Coraliomargarita algicola: one gene and its partner. The protein of the gene in region 1 interacts with the protein of each later gene in a pairwise test. Links are inferred from orthologs where the notes say so. Each region holds a gene or a part of one and is shown in the gene's direction. Other genes may lie near its edges.

Region 1 (10,306 bases):
AGGTGATGGCTGATCTTAACGAAATCCTCAAGTCCATCGGAGCGGAGCCTTCTGACAGCGAAGACCTCGGTATGCGTGAGTTTGCACGCGCTGCAGACCGCCGCTATACTCAAGGCCACTACGTCGAAATCTACTTTGCAGCGACGGGCGATGTGCCTGCGACTCTTAACGAGAAGCTGAAGCTCGATAAGCGGGTCAATCGTATCTTCACTGAAGCTCTCTAATTCTGTAGCTTACCGATTGCCATGGCCTCCTTTAATAAAGTCATCCTTCTTGGAAACTTAACGCGCGACCCAGAAACTCGCGTCACGGTCAATGGCAACACGATTTGTAAGTTGGGCATGGCCGTCTCACGGGTCTATTCGACCAAAGACGGTGAGCGTCGCGAAGAAACCACTTTTGTGGATATTGACGCATTTGGAAAGCAAGCCGAAGTCATCACTAAATATATGCGCAAGGGGCGTCCACTCATGGTGGAGGGGCGTCTGAAGCTCGATCAATGGGAGACCAATGATGGGCAAAAGCGTAGTAAGCTCGGTGTTGTCTTGGAAAATTTCCAATTTGTCGGTGGTCGTGATGACAACGACTCTAGCGGTGGTTCCGGCAGCGGAGGTGGTTACGAGCAGAGCTCGCCCCCACGGCGCGAGTCCAAACCCGCTGCCAGCCAAGACTTCTCTGCCGAAGGTGACACTTTGGATGAAGACGTCCCCTTTTAAGCGACCCTAAGCTGCAACTTCTCTTACTCTTTCAATCACTCATTTAAATCAAAGAACGTATCATGGCCAACAATCAGGTTCTCCTCTTACAACCCATCACTGGACTCGGCGCCGAAGGCGACACAGTCACCGTAAAAGCAGGCTACGCCCGCAATTTTCTGCTTCCTCGCAAGCTGGCTTTGCCTATCACGCAAGCGAATAAGAAACATGTCGAGTCACTGCTAAAAGCGCGTGAAGCTCGCGAGCAAAAAGAATTCGAAGACGCACGCACATTGAGCGAGCGCGTTGAGAAGACCAGCATTGCCATCGCAGTGAAGACTGGCGAGGGCGGTAAGATGTTCGGTGCAGTTACAGCCAACGATCTGTTGGAGCGCCTCAAGGAAGAAGGCATCGAACTGAGCAAGAAGCAGCTCCAACTCGCGGCTCCTATCAAGGAACTTGGCTCGCACACAGCTGCCGTTAAGTTGCACGCTGACATCGAGACCGAGCTGAAGTTTGAAGTCGTCTCTGAGAATCCGATCGAAGACGGTGCGGATTCTGAAGATGCCGCCGAAGACGACGAGTAATTAACAGGCACTGTCGTATAGACACATTCAAATACGATGCCGCCTGATTCTAACTCTAAGTTCGATCGGAATCGCTCGGGTCGAGACTACAAAGGCAAGCGTAAGTCGGAGTCGAAAGACGATGGCGTGCGCGTGCAGCCTCATAGTATTGAAGCCGAGGAGGGGCTCATTGCCGCTTGTCTACTGGATGGCGGACGTGAGATCTTGACCGAGTGTATCGAGTCCAAGATTGTTCCTGAGTTTTTTTACAAGACAGCGCACGAAGAGATTTTTCGTGCGCTGCTTGCGCTTTATGCCACAGGGGATCCGATTGACGAGATTCTGCTGCTAGACTACTTGCGCAAGAATGGCCTCGAAGAAGAGGTCGGTGGTATTGCCACCATTTATGCGATCCAGGATCGTATCGAGACCGCGGCGCACGCGCGGTATTTTGCGAAAATCGTGCACACGAGAAGTATCTCCTGCGCCGTTTGATTCGCACTTCCCGCGAGGCGATTGAGGCCTGCTATGAGCAGCAGGAGGACATGACGACCTTCATCGAGAAGATCGAGCAGGATATTTTCGAAATCAGTCGTGACCGTATTACGGATGCGGCGATTCCCATCCGGCAGTCGTTGGATGAGGCAGTCGCCGATATTCATGCGCTCTTGAATGGGCGCGATGATGCGGACGGGGTGCTCTCCGGCTTCCGCGATCTCGATGGCATGACCTACGGCTTCCACCCCGGGCAGATGATCGTGCTCGCTGCGCGTCCTTCGGTGGGTAAAACCAGTTTGGCGATGAACTTTGCGGAGCACGCCATGATTCCGGATGGTGGCCGTAAGCCAGCAGGGGTGATTGTATTTAGTTTGGAAATGACGGCGGCGCAGCTCGCGATGCGCCTGATTTGTAGCCGTGCCCGTGTGGATATGAAGCGTATTCGGGATCGCGTGATTTCGAAGCAAGATTCGGCCGACATCGCCACCACTGTGAAGGAGTTGAAGGAAGCGCCGCTGTGGATTGATGACGGCTCGACCTCCACCATTCTCGATATTCGAGCCAAAGCGCGTCGTTTGCATACGAAGAACCCGCTGGGCTTGGTTGTGGTCGACTATTTGCAGCTGATTAAGGGCACGGATAGCCGTATGCAACGTGAGCAGCAGATCGCCGATATTTCTCGCGGTATGAAGGGCATGGCCAAAGAGCTGAATGTGCCCGTGGTTGTTTTGAGTCAGCTCAATCGTGAGTCGGAGAAAGAGAATCGTGATCCGCGCCTATCTGACTTGCGTGAGTCCGGTTCGATCGAGCAGGACGCCGACGTGGTGATGCTGTTGCACCGGCCCAAAAAGAGCGACGATGACGAGACCGTCGAAGGGGGCGGACTCTATAATGAGCATGAGCACATTAAATTAATCGTTGCAAAGCAGCGGAATGGCCCCGTAGGTGAAATAGACCTGACATTTGTCCGCCGTTATACACGCTACGAGAATTTCCACCGTTAAAGGCTACGAGCCATTCTTTCTTAATAGATCAGATGCGAATCATTCAGACTCTTCTCCTTGCTGTCACTAGCTTGCTCGTGCTCGGTTTTCCGTTTAATACTTCGGTGGCTCAGGAGGCCGAAACGTATCCGGTCATCAACCGCATTGTGACTGAGTTCGACGGCTTTCGTTCGGTCAGCGATCAGTATATCTTTGGCAATATTCAGTTGCGTCCGGGGATGAATTACAATCCGGCGCTGTTGGATCAATCCATTCGCACGCTGTATAGCACGGGGCACTTCGAGTTTGTGGAAGTGCGTGTGGATAAGGCGCAAGATCAGAAAGTCGATTTAGTCTTTGAATTGGTTTCCAAATACACCATCGAGCGCATCCGGTTTTCCGGGAATGAGGCTTATTCCGATTCCCGCTTGGCTTCTAAGACCGAAATCGAGAGTGGCATGCCGCTGGATGAGTATGGCATCAGTGTGGGTGCAGACGCGATTGCCGAGTATTACGTCGAGAAGGGCTATCCAGATGTCGAGGTCGATTACCGAATTCAGCGCGATGAGACAACCGGCTATGCGGTGGTCAATTACGACATCGATGAGGGGGGGAAGGTGCGTATCGAGGAGATTAACTTTGTGGGGAATGATGCGATCAGCTCCAAGACGCTTCGTAAGCAACTCGATACACGGAAGCATAATTGGCTTTCATGGTTGCTCGGTTCGGGGAAGTTCGACGAAAAGAAATTCAAAGAAGACCTCAAAATTCTGCGTAAATACTATCGTGATTCCGGTTATCTCGATTGTGAGATCAACGAAGATCAGGTTGAAATCGATTTTATCGAGTCCGATGAGATCGTGATTACGATTCCGGTGGTCGAAGGGCAGCTTTACTACCTGGGGGAGTTCTCGGTCGAAGGTGCGACGATCTACACCTCTGCGGAATTATTGAATTCGGTGCGATTAGAGACGAATAGTCCATTTTCTCCACAAGAAGTGGATGACGCGGCAACCGCGATTCGTGAATACTACACCTCCAATGGCTATTTGGAGACACGGGTGCGCGCTGAGCGGGTGCCAAACATGGAGACTCGCCAGATTGACGTGGTCTTCCGTGTCAGTGAAAGCGAAAAATTTTACGTAGAGTCGATTAAGATCGAGGGCAATACCAAGTCCAAAGCGCGGGTGATCGTGCGCGAATTAGCGCTAAGCCCTGGGGATGTGTTTGACCGCAAGCGCATGGAGGTGAGCCAGCGTCGTTTGGAAAATACCAGTTTCTTCGAAGATGTGCGCCTGAACCCCGAGCCCACAAATGTGCCAGGGCGTAAAGATTTGGGCATTACTGTTCGTGAAGGTCGTACAGGTAACTTTACTTTTGGTGCTGGTTTCGGCTCGGTGGAAAGTGCAGTGGTCTACTTTGAAATGTCGCAGGGTAACTTCGACCTCTTTAATTGGCGCGATGGATTTCAAGGGGATGGGCAGAAGTTCCGCTTCCGTGCCTCGCTCGGTACCAGCAGTAATCAGATCTTGATCGCCTTTGAGGAGCCTTGGCTCTTTGAGCAGCGCCTTGCATTCGGCGTGGAGCTCTACCGCACAGAGTCCGATTATAATAGCTCCGATTATAATGAACTTCGCACAGGCTTCGAGCTCTACTTGCGTCGCCGCCTGTTCGAGCTGGTTGAAGCGCGTCTTTCCTACCGCCTAGAACTGGTCGAGATTTTCGATGTGGATCGTGGCACTGGCGTTGATAATGGGGACGGCTCTATTACGGGTGACGGTATTGCAGACGTGTTTCAGCGTGCTGAAGGTGAGGAGCTTGTTTCCAAGGTCGGGCTCACATTCTTACGTGATACACGCGAGACTTTGATTTTTACGCGCAAGGGCAATCGCTCTAGCTTGAGTTTCGAGTACGCGGGCGTGGGGGGCGATGTAAACTACTACAAGTTTGAGGGGCGCACGGCTCACTTTATCCCGACCTTCGATACGATGAAGCAGTCCTTATCGATTCTTGCCCGGGTCGGCAGCGTGACGCCATTTGGTCAAAGCGAGATCGTTCCTTTTTATGACCGTTTCTATCTCGGTGGACCGGACACACTCCGTGGATTTGATTACCGCGAAGTGGGCCCGCGTGACCCGGATGACGAAGATGAATCGGTGGGGGGTAACTCGTATTCCATGATTTCTTTTGAATATGCTTTCCGAGTTGCGGAACCTTTAGGGCTAGTCGTGTTCTATGACTGGGGATTTGTTAATACAGATGATTTGGATTTCAGCATGTCAGACTACGCCGATAACTGGGGGATTGGTGCGCGCATTATGCTTATGGGCTCACCGCTCAAGCTGGATCTCGGTATTCCCATTACATCCCCCGAGGGTGCTGGTGGTGGCACACAGTTTAATTTTTCCTTTGGCACACGCTTCTAGTGCTGCTTAACTCTAACGTCTCAAACCCATAATACATATTATATGAAAAAAATCACTACTCTTATTCTTGCCTCGCTTGTAGTCACTACAGGCTTATTCGCGCAAAAGACTCCCGTGGTCGGCGTCGTCGACGTGCAGCGCGTGCTCGCTGATTATGCCGACTTTCAGGCTGCCGTTGAAAAGGTAAAGGGCTCTGTCGCTCCGGTGGAAGAAGAAATGAAGAAGATGCAGGCAAACATCGAGGCGATCGTGAGTGAAGGTCGTAGCATCGAAACAAAAGCCAAGAACCCGGCTGCCAGCGACGAAGCGCGCGCTGAAGCTCAAGCTCAAGTGGGCCAACTTCAGCAAAAGCTGCAACAAGCTCAGGGCGAACTTCAGCAGTTCCGCCAGCAAGCACAACAACTGGCGAAACAAGGCCAACAAGAAGAGCTGGCACCACTTCAAGCCAAGGCTGTTGAAGCTGTGACGACAGTTGCTGAAGATAAGGGCATCGATCTGGTGATTCCAAAGAACACCGTGATCTATTCCTCTGACGCACTCGAAATCTCTGATGCTGTGATTGCCGTGCTGAACGCAGGCAACTAATTGTTTAATTTTTCAAATTTTCAAAAACCCTGTTCTCGCGTAGAGCAGGGTTTTTTGTTTTCTACCCATTATGGCACTAGCTTATTCCACACAACGAATTCTCGAAATTCTCGGTAACGATTGCGAAGCAGTCGGCGCATACGAGGGCACGATCCAGGGCATCGCGTCGCTGGCTGAGGCGCAGGCGGGCGATCTTTCATTTCTCGGAAACCCTAAATACCGCGCGGCGGTGGCAGACTCCCAGGCATCTGTGCTACTGGTGCCGAAGGACTATGAGCAGGCACCTAAGCCTGGGCAGCTGCACTTGAAGTTAGAGAACCCCTCTTTCGCACTGGCTTTAATTTGCCGCGACATCGAGTTGACGCTTCTGCCCAAGCCGCCTGCGGGCATTCATCCGAGTGCCGTCGTGGAAGCAGACGCGGAAGTCTCTCCCGAAGCCAGTATCGGTGCTTTCTGCTATATTGGCTCCGGTGCCAAGGTGGGAGCGGCCGTTCTGGCGAGCCATGTCTCGGTGGGGCGCAGCGCTCAGATTAAAGATGAGGTGCAGATTGGTGCACGGGTCTCCGTGGGGGATTATTGTGTCATCGGGGAGCGTAACCGACTCTTACCGGGCTGCGTGATCGGCTCCGACGGCTACGGCTACGAATATTTTGACGGGGCCCATCAGCGGGTGCCACAGATTGGCAATGTTGTGATAGCGGCGGACGTCGATGTGGGGGCCAATTCCACGATCGATCGCGCCCGTTTCGGCTCTACGCAGATTGGTGCAGGCACTAAGATTGATAATCAGGTGCAGATTGCGCACAATGTCAGGGTTGGGCAGCACTGCTTGATCGTCGCTCAAGTCGGCATCAGTGGCAGCACGGTGCTGGGGGATGGAGTCGTCGTCGGTGGTCAAGCCGGGCTCGCGGGGCATTTAAAAATTGGTTCCGGTGCGATGATTGCAGGTGGCACCGCTGTGGTCAGCGATATTGAGCCACAGTTAAAAGTACGCGGCTACCCAGCCATGCCGATGATGCTCTTTAATCGGATGGCAGTTCTACAACGAAAGTTGCCCGATCTTTTCAAAAGGTTTGATCAACTCGAAAAAACGGTGAAGTGTCTCGCTCCCGAGTCTAAGTAACTGAACGAATCATGATGATGAAAGATAGCTCCCTTAAAATATTTAGCGGCAATTCCAATCCCGCTCTAGCGAAAGAGATATGCAAATCTCTCGGTGTGCCGCTGGCGGAAGCTGATGTCATCAGTTTCCCTGATGGTGAAAGTTTTGTTCGTATTAACGAGAATGTGCGTGGTGCCGATGTCTTTATCATCCAGTCTACGTGTAACCCAGCCAATCAGAACTTGATGGAGCTGTTCATCATGATCGATGCGGCACGTCGTGCTTCGGCGAATCGTATCACGGCAGTCATTCCGTTTTACGGCTATGCACGTCAGGATCGCAAGGATCAACCACGTGTGCCGATCACTTCGAAGCTGGTGGCCAATTTGCTCGTTTCGGCGGGCACTGATCGCGTGCTCACTGTGGACCTCCACGCGCAGCAGATTCAGGGCTTTTTCGACATTCCGGTCGACCATCTTTATGCCTCGCCCGTTCTCTTTCAGTATCTGAAAGACATTGATACTAAGAATTTAACGCTCTTTTCGCCCGACGTCGGCGGTATGAAGATGGCCTCTGCATATGCGAGTATGCTCAATGTGCCACTCGGATTCATCGCCAAACGGCGCACCAGTGCCGAAACCGTTGAGGCCACTTCGCTGGTTGGTGAGACGGAGGGGCGCGACATCCTGCTGGTCGATGATATGACCGAGACTGCCGGCACGCTATGCGCGGCGGCTAAGTTGCTCAAGGAGCACGGTGCCAAGAGCGTCATGGCCGCCGTCAGCCATGGTGTTTTGAACGAGATGGGCTACGAGCGCCTCGCTGGTGGAATGATCGATCAGCTCATCACTACGAATACCACGCCGGTGCAAACGCGCCCTGGAGTGCCGATTACTGTGCTCAGTGTTGCCGATCTACTCGGTGAGGGGATTCGTCGCATTCACGATAACGAGAGTGTCACGGGCCTCTTTGACATCAAAGGCTTCTAGTCAAAGACTGTGGTCGGGCTCGATGTGGATATTTTTTTTCTGCTCTATCTTGGGGCGGGATTTTTTCTGCTCTTTGGCTTGTGGTTCTACTATGATTGGCGAGATGGGCATATTCATGATGCACAGCGCTCGAAGGTCATTTATCATTGCATCAAATGTAGCCAAATCTACACGGGGCCGTATCTCAGCGAAGAATGCGATTGCCCCGAATGCGGTTTTACCAATGGTCGACTTAGATTTTAAAATCAGAATCTAATTTTCCTAATTCCTATTTCTTAATCTCTATTTCTCTTATGCCAGATCATATCGCCGTTCTCGACTTTGGTTCACAATACACGCAAGTTATCGCTCGCCGTATTCGTGAAGCCAATGTGCTTTCACGTATTTATCCTTATAATACGCAAGCCAGTGTGCTCAAAGAAGCTGGTGCGAAGGGCATCATCCTTTCCGGGGGGCCCTCTTCAGTATTGATCGAAGGCTCGCCGCGGCCCGATGCGCAAGTTTTTGAACTGGGGCTGCCAGTGTTGGGCATTTGTTATGGCGAGCAGTTGATGGCTCACATGTTGGGCGGCCGCGTCGGCAAGAGTGAGGAGCGGGAGTTTGGCCACGGCACCCTGAATATTGAGATTAAGGGCAAACTGTTCGAAGGTCTGCCTGATTCGCTACGAGTCTGGAATTCCCACGGCGACCGCTTAGAGGCTTTGCCTGAAGGGTTTGAAGCTGTGGCTTCCACAGAAAATTCGCCCTATGCCACCATTCAAAATGCCGAGCGTAATTTCTACGGCATGCAGTTTCACCCGGAGGTGGCGCACTCTGAAATGGGCACTGAGGTGATTGCCAACTTCCTATTTAAGATTTGTGGCTGTGCTGCCGATTGGTCGATGGCCAATTACATCGAAGAAAGTGTGCAGAAAATTAAGGACACCGTGGGAGATGAGCGCGTGATTCTGGGTCTTTCCGGTGGGGTGGATTCATCAGTCGCCGCGGCATTGATCCATAAGGCGATCGGGAAGCAATTAACCTGCGTCTTTGTGGATAATGGTCTCTTGCGCCTGCACGAACGTGAGCAGGTTGAAAAACTCTATGGGGATCATTTCGACCTTGATGTGCGAGTCGCGGATAAATCCGACTTTTTCCTGGATCGCCTCGCTGGCGTTTCCGACCCCGAAACCAAGCGTAAGATTATCGGTAACGCCTTCGTTGAAGTATTTGACGAAGCGGTCACTGAACTCAAGGAGCGCGGCAATTACACTTTCTTAGCTCAAGGCACACTCTATCCCGACGTGATTGAATCCGTCGCCATTGATGGCAATCCAGCAGCGCTGATTAAGAGCCACCACAATGTGGGCGGCTTGCCTGAGAAGATGAACCTCAAATTGCTCGAGCCACTGCGCGAGCTATTTAAGGATGAGGTGCGCGAGCTCGGCACTCAGTTGGGCCTGCCTAAGGAAGTGGTCTGGCGTCAGCCATTCCCCGGACCCGGTTTGGGCGTCCGCGTGATGGGGCCGATCAAGCGCGAAGATTTGGTCGTGTTGCGCAAGGCCGATGCGATCCTACAAGAAGAAATGTTGGCTGCTGATCTTTACTACAAGGTCTGGCAATCTTTCTGTGTTTTCCTTCCCGTCAAAACAGTGGGTGTGATGGGGGATGAGCGCACCTATGAGAACGTCGTTGCGCTACGTATCGTCGAGAGTGTCGATGCCATGACAGCTGACTGGGCGCGTGTGCCATACGAAGTGCTCCGTACGATCTCCAGCCGCATTATCAACGAAGTTTCCGGTTGTAACCGAGTGGTCCTCGATATCAGTTCCAAGCCACCTAGCACAATTGAGTGGGAGTAGTGTGAACAAATTGCCGTCGTGACGGTCCATGTATGGATATGAAGACACTGCTGCGTACTTGTTTCTTATGTTTGGTGGCTGCCTCTGTTTATGCGCAAGAGGTCAGTGAGAGCGAAGTGATTGACCGCGCACGTGCCACAGTCGGCACCGAGGCGGCTCTGGATGGTTTGGTGACTTTGCAAATCATTGGCACTCTCGAGCCCGCGGACCCGGATATGCCCTCGGCCACATTGTTGATTATCGCTCGTAAGCCGCTTTCGCAGCGATTGGAAATCAAGGTCGATGACATTGTTGAAACCACCATACTGGATTGTAAGAAAGGCTGTATCATTCGTTCCAATCTCAATGCCGGTGCTTCGCAAATGCGCGATTTGATTGGCTCGGAACTGGAGCGCGTTAGTTACAGCACGCGGCAGTTTTTTAACTTTTTCCGGCCGGACTTTAAAAACGGGGAAAAAGTCCACCTAGTGGGAACCGAAACGTACCGTGGTCAACGTTGCTACAAGCTCCACTACGAATACCCAGGTGGGCTTAAAACAATTCGTTATTTTTCAGTGGCCGACGATACGCTTGTATCGACTATCACAGAAAATGGTGTCGAGAGTATAGGCCGCGGCTCGA
Region 2 (13,804 bases), 480 kb from region 1 along the record:
GGTCTACGCGCCCGATATGGCGGGCAAATGGATTAGCCCGATGCATCCGGAAATCGTTAAGGACGGCCCTGGACAGTGTGATGTTTGCGGCATGGATCTGGTTCGCGCAGAGGAGCTCGGCTACGTTGACAATGCTGTAGAAACCGCACCGATTATCGTTCCGAGCTCTGCGGTTCTGCGCACGGGGAAACGCGCTGTTGTTTACGTAGAAAAACCCAATGCAGAACGGCCGACTTATGAGGGCCGAGAAGTCGTCCTAGGACCTCGGGCAGGGGATTATTTTCTTGTTGCTGCCGGGCTCGATACAGGGGAGCGGGTTGTCACTAACGGAGCCTTCAAGATCGACAGTGCGCTGCAAATTCAAGCCAAACCCAGTATGATGAACCCTCAAGGCAGTGGTCCCATAGCGGGGCATAATCATGGCAGTGAAGCACCTGTTGCAGCACCTGCAGCTGCTGGCGGCCAAACCGACCACTCGCAGCATGGCGGCATGGCTATGCTTGAGATTGCAGGCGACCTTGCAGCACAGTTGGTGGAGCCTTATCTCGCGATGCAGTCCGCCCTCGCTGGGGACGATCTCGCTTTGGCCAAAGCACAGGCCAAAGCGATGATGGAAGTCACGGGCCACAGCGGGGACCTTCCGGCTCTGCTGCATGATATGCTGGCGGCAGAAACGCTCGATGCCTTTCGTATCCCATATTTTGATACACTCTCGAATGCACTCATTGCCGCCGCCAAGACCGACCCTGCGTCCTTCGATCGCGACTTTTATATTATGAACTGCCCTATGGCAAACGACAATCAGGGCGCGGATTGGCTACAAGCCAGTAAGTCGCTACAGAACCCATACTTCGGAGCCATGATGCTCCAGTGTGGCGAAGTTAAAGAAACGATTACAGCAAGTGAAAGCGGACACGACAACCATGGCCAATAATTCATCGAATCCAATCAACGGCCTGATTCGTTTCTGCTTAGAAAACAAACTGGTCGTCATTCTCTTCACAGTCGTATTGGTCTTGTGGGGCATCGCTGTCGCGCCCTTCGACTGGGAGTCGGATCTGCTCCCGCGTGACCCTGTGCCAGTCGACGCGATTCCCGACATCGGTGAAAACCAACAAATTGTTTTCACCGAATGGATGGGGCGCTCACCGCAGGATATCGAAGATCAGATCACGTATCCGATGACGACGGCGCTCCTTGGCCTGCCCGAGGTCAAGACGATCCGCAGTTATTCAATGTTCGGCTTCTCTTCGATCTATATCATCTTCAAAGACGATGCCGAGTTCTACTGGACCCGCAGCCGTATCCTCGAAAAGTTGAATAGCCTTCCGTCTGGCACTTTGCCGCAAGGGGTCTCGCCGCAACTGGGGCCGGATGCCACTGCACTCGGACAAGTCTTCTGGTATACACTTGAAGGTATGAACCCCGACGGGGAGCCATCGGGAGGATGGGACCTGGACGAGCTCCGTAGCACTCAGGATTGGTATGTTCGCTACGCACTTCAAGGCGTGGATGGGGTGGCGGAAGTCGCCTCCATCGGTGGTTACGTCAAGGAGTATCAAGTCGACGTCGATCCGGATGCCTTGCGGACGTATAATATCGCGCTGCATGAGGTCTTTGATGCCGTGCGCGGCAGTAATCTGGATGTCGGAGCGCGAACGATTGAGATCAATGCGGTCGAATACGTGATTCGTGGACTCGGTTTTATTGAGAATTTGGACGATCTGCGTAAGACCGTGATTACGCAGCGCAATAATGTGCCGATCACACTCGAACAAGTTGCTGAAATCGAATACGGGCCTGCGCTACGGCGTGGTGCGCTCGACAAGGCCGGAGCGGAGGCCGTCGGGGGCGTCGTCGTCACCCGTTATGGAGAGAATCCGCTGGCGGTAATCAAAGGTATCAAAGAAAAGATTACAGAGATTTCGTCCGGCTTGCCTAAGAAGACGCTTGCGGACGGAACCGTGAGTCAAGTGGAGATCATACCGTTCTATGACCGCACTGGACTGATTTACGAAACCTTAGGCACTCTCGAAGATGCCGTTCGCCAGCAGATACTGGTCACCATTATCGTCGTTGTGCTGATGGTGATGCACTTGCGCAGTGCTTCGCTTATTTCCGGAGTGCTCCCGCTGGCGGTGCTTTTTTCCTTCATCGGCATGAAACTCTTTGGCGTGGATGCCAACGTCGTTGCGCTTTCCGGTATCGCGATCGCCATTGGCACGATTGTCGATATGGGCGTGGTTCTCATCGAAAATATACTCAAGCACCTCGACGATGCGCCGCCTGAGGAAAGTCGGCTGGAAGTCGTCTATCGCGCCTGCACGGAGGTTGCCAGTGCAGTGGTCACCGCGGTGTTGACGACGGTGATTAGTTTCCTGCCGGTCTTCACCATGGAGGCCGCGGAGGGGAAATTGTTTCGCCCCTTGGCTTACACCAAGACCTTCGCACTGATTGGCTCGATCGTCGTCGCTCTGACGATTATTCCACCCTTGGCACACTGGTTTATCGCAGGGCGTTATAAATCGCATCTGGCCAAGCTTGGGCTGTGGGGCGGCATTGGAGTCATCGGCCTCTTGGCGGCCATCTTTATCAGTTGGTTTCCCTGGTGGTTGGGCCTGTTGGCCGTGGCCACTGCGGCATTCCATTTGAGCAGTCCCAAAATGCCCGAAAAGGTCCAGCGCGGAACATTGTTTAGCTTCAATTTCGTCGTCGCGATACTGGTCGCGTTTTGGCTCGCCGCCGATTGGAAACCACTCGGCCCTGAGCAGCATTTGCACAATATTCTTTTCGTCCTGATTACGGTGGGAGGGCTGCTGGGATTCTTCTATATCTTCATTCGATTCTATGCCCGCATTTTGGCATTTTTGCTGCGCCTTAAGATGCTCTTTCTTGGCTTTAGTGCGTTGATTATCGTGTTTGGTTTTGCCGTTTGGCTTGGTTTCGGAGCCCTCTTCGGGTGGTTGCCCGAATCTGTCCAAAACTCAAAGCCCTACGTTAAGATGGCACACGCCGTGCCTGGGTTGGGGAAAGAGTTTATGCCGGATCTCGATGAGGGCTCTTACCTGCTCATGCCGACTACGATGCCACACGCGTCCATTGGCGAAGTCATGGACGTGTTGAGCAAGCAGGATATGGCGATCAATGCGATCCCTGAAGTTGAAAGTGCCGTGGGTAAGCTCGGTCGGGTGGAAAGCCCGCTCGATCCGGCTCCGATCTCAATGATCGAGACGATCATCAATTATAAGTCGGAGTATATGACCGACGGTGACGGTCGTATACTGAGCTTTGCCTATGATGAATCGCAGGACGAGTTTCAGCGCGATGCAAACGACGAACTGATCCTCGATGAGGACGGTCGCCCCTTCCGCCAGTGGCGTGACGAAATTAAAAGCCCGGACGACATCTGGGACGAGATCGTGAAAGCCGCACAAATACCAGGGACGACTTCGGCGCCTAAACTCCAACCGATTGCGGCTCGTATCGTGATGTTACAAAGTGGCATGCGGGCACCCATGGGGCTCAAAGTCTATGGCCCCGATTTGGAGACGCTGGAGCAGGTGGCGCAGGATGTGGAAGCTTTTTTAAAGCAAGTGCCCTCGATCAAAGCCGAAGCCGTGCTGGCCGACCGCATCGTCGGTAAACCGTATCTGGAAATCGATATCGATCGCGACGCCATCGCTCGCTACGGCATCAAGATCAAGATGGTGCAAGACGTGATCGAAGTTGCCGTCGGCGGTAAACCCATCACCCAGACGGTCGAAGGCCGTGAACGTTACCCCGTGCGTGTGCGCTACATGCGTGAACTCCGCGACAATATCGAGTCGATCGAAAGTATTTTAGTCGCGGCTCCCGACGGCACTCAAATACCGCTGCGTGAGTTGGCCACACTGAATTACATCCGTGGGCCACAAGTGATTAAAAGTGAGGACACCTTTCTGGTCGGTTACGTCATCTTCGACAAGCAAGACGCTTATGCCGAAGTCGAAGTCGTCGAACAGGCTCAAGAATTCCTACAGCAGAAGATCGAAAGCGGTGAGCTGAATATCCCTGCCGGGGTGAGTTATAAGTTTACAGGTAGCTATGAGAATCAGGTGCGTGCCGAGAAGAAACTACGCGTGGTGCTACCGATTGCACTCTTCGCGATCTGGCTCATCCTCTATTTCCAGTTCAAGCGTATTTCGACGACGATCCTCGTGTTCTCCGGCATCCTCTTTGCGTGGTCAGGTGGCTTCATCATGCTCTGGCTTTATGGACAGCCCTGGTTCCTCAATATAGATCTCTTCGGTCACAATATTCGAGCGCTCTTTCAAATGGGCACCATAAACTTGAGTGTCGCTGTGTGGGTCGGCTTCCTCGCACTCTTCGGTATTGCGACGGATAACGGTGTCATTGTTTGCACCTACCTGCAACAGATATTCCGAGAGAAGAATCCGAAGACAATCGAAGAAATCCGGGCTGCGACAGTCGAAGCCGGCGATCGCCGCGTCCGGCCGGCGATGATGACCAGTGCCACCACCATTTTGGCCCTGCTGCCAGTGCTCACTTCGGTCGGGCGAGGTTCCGATATCATGGTGCCCATGGCCATCCCATCCTTTGGCGGCATGTTGCTGGCCATCATCACCATTTTCGTCGTGCCCGTGCTTTATTGTGGGCTAGCGGAGATCGAACACCGCCTAAAACGCAATTAGAACGTAGGGGCTTCATTTATGAAGACCGCCGTATCATAGCACCGAGCGACTGCGGTCTTCACAAGTGAAGCCCCTACAAAATAAAACCAAAATAAAATATAAACATGAACAAAATACTACAACTCGCCCTCGGGCTTCTTATCAGTGTATCCATACTGCAAGCACACAGTGATGCCTTCAAACCACAATTCGTGGATACAGTCGTCGACCCATATCTCAGCATTCAAAAAGCGCTGGCGGGCGATGACCTGAAGGCCGCGCAAGCCGGAGCCAAAGTCTTTCTCGAGGCGATGGAAGAAGCACCTAACGCAGGTGAAGCCCACCAAGAAACAGTTGCGCTGAGAGCACCCGTAAAAAGGATTGCGACCGCTTCCGACATCAAAGTCGCACGAACAGCCTTTCTCGAGAGCTCCCGGCAAATGATCGCGCTCATCGAGCACGTCGGCGTGACGAAGGACGCTCCTATGTTTACCGCCTTTTGCCCCATGGCATTTGATGGCAAAGGTGGGGAGTGGGTTCAGTCCGACGAAAAAGTAGCCAATCCATACTACGGCTCCATGATGTTTCGCTGCGGAAGTATTCAAAAGCAAATCGCAGGAAGCCCGGACCATTCGCACGAGTGAAAGTCTCTGCTCGACCGAGTTGTAAATCCACAAAAAAGCGGCGAACCTCCGAAGAGATTCGCCGCCAAATGGCGGGATAGACGAGACTTGAACTCGCGGCCTCCTGCGTGACAGGCAGGCGCTCTAACCAACTGAGCTACTACCCCAAAGAGTTGGGAAAGCACGGACTGTAGAAACGGAATTACTTATGTCAAGCACTGCTGAAGAATCTTGTGAAAAATATTTATTCGAGCTTTCAGCGTCGCTTATCTGAGATTTACAAACACAAAAAAACGGCGACCTTCTAATGAAGATCGCCGTTCAAATGGCGGGATAGACGAGACTTGTTCCGAGGCGCTTTGCGCCGACAAGACCGGGCGCGACTTGTCCGCCGAAGCTCGTAGAGTGTAGGCGCGCAGCGAACCGGACCACTGCCAGTGAAAGTCTCTGCTCGAGCGAGCTGTAAATCCACAAAAAAGCGGCGAACCTCCAAAGAGATTCGCCGCCAAATGGCGGGATAGACGAGACTTGAACTCGCGGCCTCCTGCGTGACAGGCAGGCGCTCTAACCAACTGAGCTACTACCCCTAAAAGCTAGGGAAGCACGGACAGTAGAAATCGAATTGTTGATGTCAAGCGGTGTTTCCTAGAAAATGAAAATATTTTTAGAAGTCTTGTTTTGTGGTGCTTGCTATCAGTTTTTCATTGATAGGCGAAACGAATTTCGTGCTTTAAACTTACTGGATGCTTCGTAAGCTAAGGCTATGAAATCTGGTGAAGCTCGGTGGGATTTTTTTACGAACCATGCGCATGTAATCTTTTATTTGCAGGCGTATCCGGATCGGCCTTTGCGACAGGTGGCCCTGGCGATCGGGATCACGGAACGTGCGGTGCAGCGTATTGTTGCAGAGTTGGAGGCGGAGGGGTATCTTAAGCGCACAAAGGTGGGGCGTCAGAATCAATATCAGATCGAGGGGGATGTGGCCTTGTGTCACCCGCGGCAAGCACACCGGACTTTGCAGGAATTACTGGATTGGGATGCGTCGGATGCGGTTGCGGACTCCTTGGATGACTATAAGGCGCTTGAGAATTGGAAGGTGGGGGAGCATGGTTCAGAAATTTAAAATCCAAACATATCATTTTATCCTGATATGTTGATGTAAGCCTTGCAATTTTGCTCAAAGAGAGATTAGTTGGCCGACTTTATGAGCAAAAACTTCATCTTTTCCTCCGAGTCGGTCGGCGAAGGCCATCCCGATAAAGTAGCTGACTATATCTCTGATAGCGTTTTGGATGCGTGTTTGGAGCAGGATCCGAAGAGCCGTGTGGCTTGTGAGACGCTGGTTAAGAGTAACTGTGTTTTTCTTGCGGGTGAAATCAGCACCAATGCAAAACTCAATTATGAGGCGATCGTTCGTGAGGCGATCCGCGACATTGGTTATGTGAATGACGATGATGTTTTTCATGCTGATAAGGTATTTATATCCAACATTCTCACGGCGCAGTCTTCGGATATCGCGCAGGGGGTGGATGCGGCCGAGGCGGAAGGTAAGGACACTGCGGAACAAGGCGCGGGGGATCAGGGCATTATGTTCGGTTTTGCATGTAAGCAAACACCCGAGCTGATGCCGGCGCCAGTGATGTATGCGCACCGTTTGTTGCGGGAGATCGCGCGTCAGCGTAAGGAGGTTAAAGTTGATTGGTTGCGCCCGGATGTGAAAAGCCAAGTTGCACTGGAGTATGTGGACGGGCGGCCGGTTGCTATTAAGAATGTGGTGATTTCGACGCAGCATGCCGCCGATGTGAAGCATGCGGCGATTTGTGAGTTCTGTATCGAGGAGGTCATCCGTAAGGTGTTGCCAGCTGAGTTGTTGACCGATCAAACCGAGTATTTGATTAACCCAACGGGGAATTTCGTGATTGGTGGACCGCAGGGGGATGCAGGTTTGACCGGGCGTAAGATCATTGTAGATACCTATGGTGGTTGGGCGCGTCATGGTGGCGGGGCTTTTTCGGGGAAAGATCCTTCGAAGGTGGACCGTTCGGCTGCTTATTTTACTCGCTGGGTCGCGAAGAATATCGTAGCCGCCGGATTGGCAGAAGTCTGTGAACTGGAAGTGGCCTATGCGATTGGTTATCCCTATCCGACCAGTATTCACGTGGACACTTTTGGCACAGGTATTGTGGATGATGCTAAGATTGCAGCGGCCGCGCAGCGGGTCTTTAGCTTTAAGCCTGCAGATATCGTCAGTCAGTTGGACCTCTTGCGTCCGATTTATCGTGAGTCGACACATTACGGCCACTTCGCGAAGGAAAACCTACCATGGGAGTCGGTCGCGAAGGCTGACGAGTTGAAGGCCGCGTTGTAGAGAATTAGGAATTAAGAATTAAGAATTAGATATAATTTACATGAGCACAGATATACAGACACAGACCGGAACCGATTATAAGGTGAAGGATATTAACCTTGCCGACTTTGGGCGTAAGGAAGTTGAAATTGCACAATTTGAAATGCCTGGCCTGATGGCGACGCGTGAGAAGTATGCGAAAGAGCAACCGCTGAAGGGGGTCCGCGTTATGGGCTCGCTGCATATGACGATTCAGACGGCAGTTTTGATTGAAACGCTGCAAGCGCTGGGTGCCGATGTGCGCTGGTGCTCATGCAATATTTATTCGACTCAAGATCATGCGGCAGCCTACGTGGCTAAAAATCTCGGAGTGCCTGTCTTTGCCTGGAAGGGGGAAACTCTTGAAGAATATTGGTGGTGCACCGAGCAGGCGCTTACTTGGCCGGATGGTTCGGGCCCGCAACTGATTGTAGATGACGGTGGCGATGCGACACTTTTGATACACAAGGGCTACGAACTCGAAAATGGCAGCGATTGGGTGAACTCCGAATCTGGCAGCCTGGAAGAAGAGGTGATCAAGCGCCTGTTGAAGAAAATCCATGCCGACAAGCCAGCTCACTGGCATGCAGTGGTTAAGGACTGGAAGGGCGTTTCGGAAGAAACGACTACGGGGGTGCATCGTCTTTATGAAATGCACAATGCGGGCAAGTTACTAGTGCCGGCAATTAACGTGAATGATTCGGTGACCAAGTCGAAGTTTGATAATCTATACGGATGTCGCGAGTCGCTGCTGGACGGTATCAAGCGTGCCACTGATGTGATGGTGGCTGGCAAGGTCGGAGTGGTCTGTGGTTATGGTGACGTGGGCAAGGGCTGTGCCGCTGCGCTCAAAGGTATGGGCGCTCAAGTTGTTGTCACTGAGGTGGACCCGATCTGTGCGCTTCAAGCTGCGATGGAAGGCTACCGCGTATTGACGGTGGAGGATACCTTGGGCTGGGGGGATATATATGTCACCACGACCGGTAATTATGGTATCATTACCGCCGATCACATGTCGAAGATGAAGGATCAGGCGATCGTGTGTAATATTGGTCATTTCGATAACGAAATCGGGGTCGACGCACTTAATGATATGCCCGGTGTCGATGTCGAGTCGATTAAGCCCGATCACGAAGGAGCTGTGGATAAATACACTTTTCCCGATGGCCATAGCATCTACTTGCTGGCTAAGGGCCGTCTCGTGAATCTTGGTTGTGCGACCGGACACCCATCTTTCGTGATGTCGAACAGTTTCACCAATCAAGCCTTGGCACAAATCGAGCTTTGGAAGCAGGTCGAGAAATACACTCCTGGTGTCTATATCTTGCCCAAGCACATCGACGAAGAAGTGGCGCGTTTGCACCTGGAAAAGATTGGTTGTAAGCTGACTAAGCTGAGCGAAAAGCAAGCGAGCTACATCGGCGTGAAGCCAGAAGGTCCCTATAAGCCAGAGCATTATCGCTACTAGTTTTCGGGCAGAATATCCGTCTTTCAAAAGCGCTCTTGTTGATTCGAGGGCGCTTTTTTTGAATATCGTTTGAAAGCGGGCAGCCGCGATCCATATTTTTTCTGAGAGGTTAAAACCTTCTAGAATCGGGATTCAGCTGTGAGATGGCTAAAGGATTGCATTGCCGAGTGGGCAGGCAATGCTTTTGCTGCATATTCTATGGTTGATACTGCAGCTACTCCGAAGATTGAAACACGCGGCCTGATAAAGGAATACGGGAAGCGTCGCGTGGTGAATAATGTCGACGTCCACGTGGACGCGGGTGAAATCGTGGGGCTATTGGGGCCCAATGGCGCGGGTAAAACCACGACTTTCTACATGGTGGTGGGGCTGGTGCCTGCGACTAAGGGCCGTGTGTTCCTGAACGACGACGATTTGACAGATCTGCCGATGTATCGTCGTGCTCGCTGTGGGATCGGGTATTTACCGCAGGAGGCATCGATTTTTCGTAAGATGACGGTGGAGCAGAATATTCGAGCCATTGCGGAGACGATGCCCTTTAACAAGGCGCAGCGTGAAGCATGTGTCGAACAGCACCTGGAGGAGCTGGGGTTGACGCCTCTCGCGTCACAGAAAGCCTACACCTTGAGTGGCGGAGAGCGCCGTCGTTTAGAAATTTCCCGTGCGCTGGTGACTAATCCGAAGTTCCTCTTGATGGATGAGCCCTTTAGTGGGGTCGACCCGATCAGCGTGAGTGAAGTGCAGAAGATTATCGTGCAACTCAAAGAGCGGGGGATCGGTATCCTGATTACCGATCATAATGTGCGCGAGACACTTGCGATTGTGGATCGCGCTTATCTACTGCATCAGGGCTCAATTCTGAGCGAGGGCAGCAGTGACTTTTTAATCAATGATCCGAAGAGCCGGGAATTCTATCTCGGTGAGGATTTTAATATGTAACCTGGATTCTAACATGGCTGCTGTTCAACGTAATAACACTAAATTCGTCGAAGCCGTTTCGGTTCGCGATTTTTTCGAATCTTTTAAAGAGCCACTGGAGATGGAGCTCGTGGCGGGCGATTCGGGCTTGGATAATATGATACGCGAGCGCAGCTTGAATCGACCCGCGCTGGCGATGGTTGGGTTTTTTAAAGCCTTTGCAGCCAAGCGTATCCAGCTGCTGGGGGCCGGGGAGATGGCCTACATTCGCGAAAAAAGTCAAGCGGAGCAGACCGCGATTATGACTGAGATCCTGAAGCGCAAAGTGCCGTGTTTGATTATTTCACGTAATCTGGCGCCTTCTAAGCACCTCTGTAAGCTCGCGGACGAGTATAACACCCCCATCATTCGCTCGCCGCTCAAATCGAAGACTTTTACCACGGAAGCCACTCTGCTGTTGGAAGACAAATTTGCGCCGCGTACTCATATGCACGGCACTTTGTTGGATATACAAGGCATCGGTACTTTGATTTGTGGTGAGAGTGGTGTCGGTAAAAGTGAGTGCGCGCTGGCTCTGATTGAGCGTGGGCATAGCTTGGTCGCCGATGATTTGACCTATATCAAGCGGGTGAGCGAGCGTGAGCTGCTGGGCACTTCGTCGGATCTCAGCCGTGGATACATGGAGTGTCGCGGTCTGGGGATCATTAATGTGGCCGAGCTCTTCGGAGTGCGCTCTGTGCGAGTCGAGAAGCGTATCGACTTAATGATCAATTTTCATATCTGGGCTCAAGGGATGCATGAAGAGCGCACTGGACTGGAAGAGCAGCATATGGAAATTCTAGGCTTGAAGGTGCCTTTGATGGAGATTCCCGTGCGACCTGGGCGCGACATGGCTCGCTTAGTGGAGGTGGCGGCGATGGTGCAGGCGTTGATGAAGATTGGGCATGACTCGGCTGCGGAGTTCAATGATCGCTTGATTGCGCATATGACCAAGTAGGCGCGCGGCGGCCCGATTTTTTGACTTTTTGAAAAAAAGATTTCCTGTGCCAATTTGCTAATAATTGTTTCCTGTGTGAAATAAGATTAGTTATGGTTGGCGCGGTCAGATTACCGAAATGCCACTTTTTCAGTGGGTAACAGAACTGTCACGAGCATGTGACATTCTCTGCAAAAAAAACTCAAAAACTTATTGGGATATAGAGTGTGAATAACTTGTGCAGAACTTGGCCTTGCGTTGTGCATTTCGCTGCCGATTCTTTGTTTTATCGCTGAGCTGCATCTCTTCTTTGAGAGCTGTATTTCAACGACTTACAGTTTATTAGTCGTCATTTTTTTGATTATAACAAACACGCAACTTACTTATTACCAACTACTAGCCGAGTTTTGCACATTGATGTAGTGCTTCGGTATCGATCTTACATCAGCATTTTCATTCTTTTATATTTCAGTTTTTTCAGTGTCGCGTATCTATGTGACTCGCACATTACAAGGCACTGTGAATAATTCACAATTTCTCCACTTTTAAACGTCCATGTCCTCTACGCAAACAGCCGCCTCCCTTTGGCAAAGCACCAACGAAGAACTCAAGAATCTCTTTCCCGCAGATGTATACGAAATGTGGTTCAGTGAGCTCGTGTGCACTGTCGAGACGGACTCGAAGCTGGTGCTGACGACGAACAGCGAGTTCAACGCTATTTGGATTGAGAATAACTTTCTCGATATCATCACGCAGCAGGCTCGCAGCTTTGCAGGTTCGGCGCTGGAGGTTAAAATCGAGGTCGAGAAGACTAAGGATGCGGAAGTCGTTAGTAAGTCTGCGAGCAATGATCGAGATGCCAGTCGTCTGACGGATGCGGGGCGTCAGTCTCCTGATTTGCGTCATGACCGTCCCGTCACGCAAACGGCTCCGACGCATCGCACACTGATTAATCCTAGCAACACTTTTGACAATTACGTGGTCGGTTCAGGGTGCCAGTTGGCCCATGCTGCATCGATCGCGGTGGCGAATGCGCCAGGACGTGCTTATAATCCACTATTTGTTTTTGGTGAGACCGGATTGGGTAAGACCCACTTGATGCATGCGGTGGCGCACCAAATGTTGGCGAACAATCCGAAGGCGCGTATCGCGTATGTCTCGACGGAAAAGTTTACCAACGAGTTTATTCACGCCATCCGCGAGAATAAATTGTCTAAGTTTCGCCAGTATTATCGCAATGTTGATGCGCTGTTGGTCGATGACATCCATTTTCTTTCCGGTAAGGAGAGCACGCAGGAAGAATTCTTCCACACTTTTAACGATCTCTTCGAGTCCGGTCGTCAGATCTTTCTCGCAAGTGATCGACCTGCCAACGAGATCGAGCGCCTCGAGAACCGTCTGATCTCACGTTTTCAGTGGGGCTTGGTGACTGATATTCAAGCGCCTGATTTCGAAACACGTGTGGCGATTCTTAAGAATAAGGCCTCGTCGATGAATCTTAAGCTCGACGACGAGATTATGAATTTCCTTGCGGAGCGTGTGTCTCGTAATGTGCGCCGAATGGAGGGGGCTTTGACTCGTATCGCAGGTTACGACAATCTGATTGACCGCAAGTTAGACCTGAATTCTGTGGAGCGTCTCTTGAGTGATTTGCTCCATGAAGAGGCTGTCAGCAAGGTCACTGTGGATCAAATTCAGAAAAAGGTGTCTGAGTATTACAAGATTCGTTTCAGTGAATTGATTGGTCGTCGTCGCACCAGTGCGATTGTATTTCCGCGTCAAGTGGCGATGTATATTTCCCGCACCTTGACCAGTGACCCACTTAAGTCGATTGGGGATGCTTTTGGTGGTCGTGACCACGGCACAGTGATCCACGCCTGTAAGCAAGTGGAAAACATGATGGAGCAAGACGGCAGCGTGAAGCGCGGCGTGGATTATTTGATCAAGCAGCTTTCAAAAGAGCGCAGTTAGTCGGGGCAACAGTTGCTCAGGTGCTTACTGGTGTCCGAGGAGAGTCGTCAGAGGGCAGAGGTCAGAGGACGGAAGTCAGAGGCCAGAGGCCAGAGGGCAGAGGACAGAGGGCAGGGGCAGATTCGCAAAAAGTTTGAACCTGATGGACATGTTTCTGGTAGCCTCGGTTCTCGGAACCGGGGAAAGTTTTTCGTAGCCTCGGTTCTCGGAACCGGGGAATGTTCCAGTGACTGGCTTCTGTTTTCTGAGCTCTGACTTCTGAATTAACCTAAAAAATGAGTCGAACCGTTAATTACGTTAATTTTCGTTAATTAGAACGACATAAGCCACTGCTGGTTATGCGCTTAAGAATTAAGGTTCCGAAGCGACGCTTCCGAATATCTAATAGATCATACGCTTCCTCTCCCTCACTCAAAAGCATAGGTTCAAAACAGATCTGCAGTAATGGGCCTTGTCACAGATATGCGCCATGTGCTTCGGCGCTGTGACAATAACTGTGACACATTGGCGTTGATTTCTGTGCCTCGTTTTTCTTTTAGATCGGGTGTATTTTATTATCTGATTGTTTATCAATGCCTTGTGTATTGTTTTTGGTAGTGGCATTAGGGCTGCTTAATGCTTGGAATGGGTAAAATAATTGGAATCGACTTAGGAACAACTAACTCCTGCATGTCCGTCATGGAAGGCGGGGAGGCGGTTGTTATACCAAACTCGGAGGGTGCACGCACGACTCCTTCAGTAGTGGCATTTGCCAAGAACGGCGAGCGTCTCGTCGGTCAGGCGGCGAAGCGT

What was found.
Region 2: the proteins of SH580_RS07640 (region 1) and dnaA interact in binary tests that used the Escherichia coli proteins (3 or more experiments, as listed by UniProt). The link is inferred for Coraliomargarita algicola from one-to-one orthologs.

The regions. Positions count from the first base shown.
Region 1 is NZ_CP138858.1:1,972,406-1,982,711, reverse strand. What follows is about bases 814-3,757. They hold SH580_RS07640 (replicative DNA helicase), read left to right. Parts: upstream 814-1,752; coding sequence 1,753-2,763; downstream 2,764-3,757. Other genes in these bases: bamA (outer membrane protein assembly factor BamA), read left to right, coding at 2,796-3,757; SH580_RS07645 (DnaB-like helicase N-terminal domain-containing protein), read left to right, coding at 1,319-1,756; rplI (50S ribosomal protein L9), read left to right, coding at 814-1,282. Outside these bases: SH580_RS07660 (30S ribosomal protein S6), read left to right, coding at 1-224; SH580_RS07655 (single-stranded DNA-binding protein), read left to right, coding at 246-716; more of rplI, read left to right, coding at 779-813; more of bamA, read left to right, coding at 3,758-5,168; SH580_RS07630 (OmpH/Skp family outer membrane protein), read left to right, coding at 5,211-5,753; lpxD (UDP-3-O-(3-hydroxymyristoyl)glucosamine N-acyltransferase), read left to right, coding at 5,824-6,876; SH580_RS07620 (ribose-phosphate diphosphokinase), read left to right, coding at 6,891-7,844; guaA (glutamine-hydrolyzing GMP synthase), read left to right, coding at 8,138-9,685; SH580_RS07610 (hypothetical protein), read left to right, coding at 9,724-10,306. UniProt on the Escherichia coli protein: The main replicative DNA helicase, it participates in initiation and elongation during chromosome replication. Travels ahead of the DNA replisome, separating dsDNA into templates for DNA synthesis.
Region 2 is NZ_CP138858.1:1,500,205-1,514,008, reverse strand. What follows is about bases 10,847-13,804. They hold dnaA (chromosomal replication initiator protein DnaA), read left to right. Parts: upstream 10,847-11,596; coding sequence 11,597-13,012; downstream 13,013-13,804. Other genes in these bases: dnaK (molecular chaperone DnaK), read left to right, coding at 13,637-13,804; hprK (HPr(Ser) kinase/phosphatase), read left to right, coding at 10,847-11,062. Outside these bases: SH580_RS05775 (heavy metal-binding domain-containing protein), read left to right, coding at 1-934; SH580_RS05770 (efflux RND transporter permease subunit), read left to right, coding at 924-4,691; SH580_RS05765 (DUF3347 domain-containing protein), read left to right, coding at 4,796-5,314; SH580_RS05750 (helix-turn-helix transcriptional regulator), read left to right, coding at 6,057-6,416; metK (methionine adenosyltransferase), read left to right, coding at 6,498-7,661; ahcY (adenosylhomocysteinase), read left to right, coding at 7,702-9,147; lptB (LPS export ABC transporter ATP-binding protein), read left to right, coding at 9,346-10,086; more of hprK, read left to right, coding at 10,100-10,846. UniProt on the Escherichia coli protein: Plays an essential in the initiation and regulation of chromosomal replication. Binds in an ATP-dependent fashion to the origin of replication (oriC) to initiate formation of the DNA replication initiation complex once per cell cycle.